DNA from 2 places in the Bacillus sp. PK5-006 genome. Region 1 is predicted to be linked to the other one. Evidence: riboswitches for the same ligand, from Rfam matches in the RefSeq annotation. Region 1 holds a riboswitch; the other holds the start of a gene.
The links. Region 1 has a riboswitch for S-adenosylmethionine ahead of metK (methionine adenosyltransferase). Riboswitches for the same ligand answer to the same signal wherever they lie in the genome.

Region 2: it holds a riboswitch for S-adenosylmethionine, as region 1 does, so the genes downstream of both, M1D84_RS01175 (sugar ABC transporter substrate-binding protein) here and metK (methionine adenosyltransferase) in region 1, are expected to answer to the same signal.

Annotation. Positions count from the first base shown of each region.
Region 1 is NZ_CP096414.1:987,549-990,717, reverse strand. It holds gene asnB (asparagine synthase (glutamine-hydrolyzing)) at 1-581, opposite strand, end outside; gene metK (methionine adenosyltransferase) at 730-1,932, opposite strand; SAM riboswitch class I at 2,128-2,262, opposite strand; gene pckA (phosphoenolpyruvate carboxykinase (ATP)) at 2,489-3,169, shown strand, end outside.
Region 2 is NZ_CP096414.1:242,421-245,589, forward strand. It holds gene M1D84_RS01170 (DUF1565 domain-containing protein) at 150-1,577, shown strand; SAM riboswitch class I at 1,675-1,784, shown strand; gene M1D84_RS01175 (sugar ABC transporter substrate-binding protein) at 1,955-3,073, shown strand; gene M1D84_RS01180 (sugar ABC transporter ATP-binding protein) at 3,143-3,169, shown strand, end outside.

The DNA of each region.
Region 1 (3,169 bases):
TTTGGCTCAGGTACGAACTGGAATGACATATATTGCTGTAAGGATGTCTCATCAAATAAAATGTTCTCGCTTACTGCCATCAAGCTTTTGCGTTCAGACGCAAAGTACACTTGCTCATCCATTTGTGTAAAATAAAGCGGTTTGATGCCAAAAGGATCTCTTGCGCCATATAATAATTGCGCTTCCTTATCCCAAATTAAAAATGCAAACATGCCGCGAAGCTTTGAAGCCGCTTCTTCTTTATAATGACGGTATGTGGCAAGAAGTACTTCCGTATCAGAATCTGTGCTGAACGTATAGCCTTTTTTCACAAGCTCTTCCTTCAGCTCCACATAGTTATAAATTTCTCCGTTGAAAATAATCCAATACTTTTCATCTTCATAAGAAAGCGGCTGCTTTCCGTGCTCAACATCTATAATACTTAAACGTCTAAATCCAAATCCTACATGCTCATCATGAAAGTAACCCTCATCATCCGGACCACGATGAACGATGAGACGGTTCATTTGTTTAATTAGCTCTTCCTGTTCAGTAGTTTCGGACAATGGACGGTGATTAAATACACCAACAAACCCACACATATTATTGCCTCCACGTTATGTTATTTCTTAAAAGTAGACCTATAATTAGACAGTATTTTGTCCGATTTTGTTTCACATTTTTTCGCTTTTTGCAGATTTTTTTTTAATCAAAAGGAAAACCGCTTAAAATAAGCGGTTTTTTATGTTGTTATTGTCCCAATGCTTCTTTGCGAAGTGTATCGGCTTTATCCGTTTTTTCCCACGGAAGATCTAAGTCGTGACGGCCGAAATGCCCGTATGCAGCTGTTTGTTTGTAGATCGGACGGCGCAGGTCAAGCATTTTAATAATGCCAGCTGGACGAAGATCAAAGTTTGCACGAACCACTTCAATTAATTTTTCTTCTGAAGCTTTTCCTGTTCCGAATGTATCAATTGAAATCGATACAGGCTGTGCAACCCCAATTGCATAAGCAAGCTGTACTTCACAAGAATCTGCAAGGCCGGCAGCTACGATGTTTTTCGCTACGTAACGTGCAGCGTATGCCGCAGAACGGTCAACCTTCGTTGCATCCTTACCTGAGAAAGCACCGCCGCCATGACGAGCGTATCCGCCATACGTATCAACGATGATTTTACGTCCAGTTAAACCAGCATCCCCTTGAGGTCCACCGATCACGAAACGGCCAGTTGGGTTAATAAAGTATTTTGTCTGTTCATCAATCAGTTCACTTGGAACGACAGGACTGATGACATGCTCTTTTAAGTCACTTTGAATTTGTTCAAGCGTCACTTCTGGTGCATGCTGCGTAGAAATAACCACTGTGTCAATACGAACTGGTTTGTTTTGCTCATCATATTCAACTGTAACTTGTGTTTTTCCGTCTGGACGAAGGTATGCAAGTGTTTCATTCTTGCGTACTTCTGTTAAACGGCGAGATAATTTATGCGCTAGTGAAATTGGCAGCGGCATGAGCTCTTCGGTTTCGTTATTGGCAAAACCAAACATCAATCCTTGGTCACCTGCACCAATCGCATCAATTTCTTCTTCAGTCATTGTTCCTTCACGTGCTTCAAGCGCTTTGTCTACACCTTGCGCAATATCAGCAGACTGTTCATCAATTGATGTAAGTACCGCACATGTTTCCGCATCAAAACCATATTTCGCACGTGTGTAGCCAATTTCCTTAATTGTGTCACGCACCGTCTTTGGAATATCGACATAAGTAGACGTTGTAATTTCACCGCTTACTAATACGAGACCGGTTGTAACAGAAGTTTCACAGGCAACACGTGCATTTGGATCTTTCTTTAAAATTTCATCCAAAATGCTGTCTGAAATTTGATCACAGATTTTATCCGGATGTCCTTCTGTCACTGATTCTGAAGTAAATAAACGACGATTTTGACTCATAATGGCTATTTCCTCCTGTACAAGACCACATCATCCCAAGATGAGGCCTCCAATATGATACGGAACTCGTTCCCTCTTATATTTGAAAACGTTTATATTAGAGATGTTATTGGCAATTTGTTCATATGATATCCCAAAAATAAAAAAACCATTTCCTTCATTGCGAGGAAAGGGTCTGAGATCGCATGCCTTTCACTCTTATCGCTCAAGGTGTTCTTGTACCTTGCATCAGGTTAGCACCTTGGTTTCTCAGCATTTTCATGCCTTTTTCATAAGAAACCGGTTGCTGGGCTTCATCGGGCCTGTCCCTCCACCAACTCGGGATAAGAGTATCCGTTCAATAAGATATCTTATCTTAAACCCTTGCGTCATGTCAATGCTTCATAAGAATTATCTCCCTCTTTTTTCTCCTCACCATTAGCATCACCAAAAAGCATATTTTCATAGCAGAAATGAAAAAACACACACAAAAATTTTTAAATAGTATAGACTATTATTATCAATGTGTTATACTAATCGAAACAAACAAATTCAACGGTAAAGGAAGGGTTTTTTTATGAACTCAGTGGATTTAAAAGAAGATTTGCAGTCATTGCTCTCATTAGAAAATACGCACCAAAATTTATCTGTTCCGAAACTTGTTGAAAAGATTTTGGCACGTAATGAAGGCGTTTTAACATCAACTGGAGCTGTCCGCGCTACAACTGGAGCCTATACAGGACGTTCGCCTAAAGATAAATTTATCGTCAAAGAAGAAAGCTCTGAACATAAAATCGATTGGGGTCAAGTAAACCAGCCGATCTCCAAAGAAGCATTTGACCGTTTATATACAAAGGTTGTGTCATACTTAAAAGAACGTGATGAACTATTCGTCTTTGAAGGGTTTGCAGGCGCTGATGAAAGATATCGTATGCCGATTACAGTTGTAAACGAATTCGCATGGCACAATCTTTTTGCCAAGCAGCTATTTATCAGACCTGACGGGTCAACACCTTCTTCAAACGAAAAACCTTTCACCATCTTATCTGCACCGCACTTTAAAGCAGATCCTGCAACAGATGGCACAAACTCTGAAACGTTTATCATCGTTTCTTTTGAAAAACGCACGATACTTATCGGTGGAACAGAATATGCAGGAGAAATGAAAAAGTCCATTTTCTCTGTGATGAACTACCTGCTTCCTGAGCAAGACATTTTATCCATGCACTGCTCAGCAAACGTAGGTCAAGAAGGCGAT
Region 2 (3,169 bases), 750 kb from region 1:
TGACAATTTAAAAACGAATGGTTTTCCTGTAAGATATTCTTTCAACCATACACCTTTTGACTAGTACATTGCAAGGGACATCGTCATATTTTAATCCTCTTTTTTTTAACCGATAAAGGAAGAAGAGAAGAGAAAGGAGCAATAACAAGATGAAACGAGCGATACCAGGTATTTTACTCATTTTATTCATGACCGTGATCAGCTTTGGCTGTCAGGCGATGACAGATGAGGCTGGCGCTAAGCAAAGCACAGCCTATTACGTAGCGGTAAACGGAAACGACAAAAACCCGGGCACAAAGCAAAAACCTTTCCGCACGTTGAAAAAAGCAGCAAGTATGGCGAAGGCTGGGGCAACCATTTACATGAGAGGCGGTACATACAAAGAAAAATTGATTGTCCGCCATTCAGGAACAAAGAAAGCGCCCGTTGTCTTTCAAGCTTACGGAAAAGAAAAACCTGTAATTAGCGGGGCTTCCCTTAAAGGAAATCAAGCCGATGGAGGACTTGTCACGATCGATCAAAAAAGCTACATCACCCTCAAAGGCCTGACTGTAGGACATCTTAAGACGAATCAAGAAGATTTGACACCAGTTGGTATTTTCATCAAAGGAAGCGGTAAAGGCGTCAAACTGCTTAATAACCGAGTGTATGACATTCAGACGAAACATAAAAATGGAAATGCACATGGAATTGCTGTCTATGGGACAAAAGCTCCTGCAGCGATTGAAGACATTGAAATCAAAGGAAATACCGTTGAAAAATTAAAGCTGGGCTTCAGTGAAGCGCTTGTGCTAAATGGAAACGTCAAAAAGTTCCGTGTGACACATAACACGGTCCGGCACACTGATAATATTGGCATTGATTTAATTGGTTTTGAGAACGTAGCACCCTCCAAAAAGTATGATCAAGTGAGAAATGGGGTCGTCTCTAGAAACAAAGTATATGAAATTACGAGTGCAGGGAACCCAGCCTATGGCAGCGACATCTCCGCTGGCGGAATTTATGTTGATGGCGGAAAAGACATTGTGATCGATCATAACATCTCACATCACAATGATCTGGGGATTGAAGTCACAAGCGAACATAAAGGAAAAATGGCAGACCACATCCGCATCGAACACAATCAAGTATATTTAAACCGTTATACAGGCATTTCTATTGGCGGCTATGATAAGAAGCGGGGCGGTACAACCAATACGACGATTTCACATAATATTTTGTACAAAAATGACACAGCCGGCTTAGAAGGCGGTCAATTGCTAATGCAGTATCAAGCAGTGAACAATCGAATCACGAATAATATCATGTCAGCTAGTGCCTCGCATTACTTGGTCGTGAATTTTTATCAAGTGAACCAAAAGAATACCTTCCAGAAGAACGTTTATGATGACCGAAAAGGTGCGAAAGCATCACAGTGGATTTGGCGCGGGAAATGGATGGAAGGCTACAAAACGTATCTCTCTAAAAGCGGTCAAGATAAAGGATCAGCACATCTCAACCCACAATTTGTGAATGAGAAAAAATATGATTTCCGTCTGAAGAAATCATCACCTGCGAAGAAAATCATCGGAAGTTGATGATATTTTATAAATTTTCAAAAAAGTCATTGACATTGATGTGACATCACATTAAAGTAAAGAAGACATTTCAACGAAAACAAATTTCATAACGGATCTCTTATCAAGAGAGGCAGAGGGACTGGCCCTATGACGCCCAGCAACCGTTTCTATTTTAGAAATTGGTGCTAATTCCTGCAAAGCTGTTACAGCTTTGACAGATAAGAGAGGAAGACTTCCCGATACATGTTTCATGCAACGGTGATCAAGCCTCTCTTTCAAAGAGAGGCTTTTTTTCGTCTCTTTTTCGAATCAAATGCCTGTTTTACAGGCGTATTTCCACTTTTTTACCTAGTTTTCCGATGTGAAAAATAAAAACAACTTGAGGAGGAACAGCAATGAAGCGTAAGCATTTTACATCATTTCTTGTCTTATTAACGGCATTAACCGTCCTGTTAACAGGCTGCGGCACCGGATCAAGTGCAGGCTCAAAGGCAAATACGAACGAAAAGGTTTCCTTTGACAATGTACCGAAGCGATTTGCAAAGGGACAGGGGGCAAAAATTAAAGTCATCCGCAAAATTGGCGGAGACGATCATACAGCTCAATTTTTAGCTGGGACCAAGGCAGAAGGGGAAGCACTCGGCTTTACGGTGGATGTCTACACCGCAAATGGAGATACAGCGAAGTTCCATGATGCCATTTCTCAGGCGCTTGAAGAAAATTATGATGGCTTTATCATCTCTCACGGGGACGACGATGCGACAGTCGCTGATGTGAAAAAGATCACAGCGAAAGGCATTCCAGTTGTAGCATTTGATTCGAATCCTAAGCTGAAGGACATCAAAGGGGTCACAGTGACGTCTCAAGATGACGAACAATTAGCAAAAAAATCATTAGACGCGCTCGTGTCTGATTTCAAAGGAAAAGCAAATATTGCATACCTGTGGGTAGATGGATTCCCGCCAATGGTGAGACGAAATAAGGTCTATCAAGAAACGCTGAAACAACATTCAGGGATCAAGGAGCTTGACCGCTTTGGTATTGCCTCCTCTGATACGTCTGTTCAAACGCAAAATGCAGTAGCAGCCATGCTGAATAAGTATCCAAAGGGCAAGCTGGACGCTATTTTTGCCACATGGGATGCCTTTGCCATTGGGGCAGCAAGAGCGTTAAAGGAAGCAGGAAGAACAGAAGTGAAGATTTATGGGATTGATGTGTCAAATGCGGATCTTCAAGAAATGACGGCGAAGGACAGTACGTGGAAGTACACAGCCGCGGTTGATCCGAAGCTTATCGGTGCAGTCGACGTGAGGATTCTTGCGAAGAAAATAGCTGGTGAGAAAACACCATCTTCCTATGACCTTGAGGCCTCTCTCATCTCGCAAAAGCAGCTTCAGCAAGCAGGAAAAGCCATTAACATGGTCAATCTTGCAGACGAAGTGAAGGGATTCGGTTCATCGACTGCTTTTGAGGAAGATTGGATGAAGACCTTGAAGAAGCATTATACAAAATAAGCGACGTGCACTCTCTTTTCATAGAGGGTGTTTCGTTTTTCAGATGATATCAAGAGAAGGAGGACACCTATGACAGCGCCGCTTGTTCGTATGAAA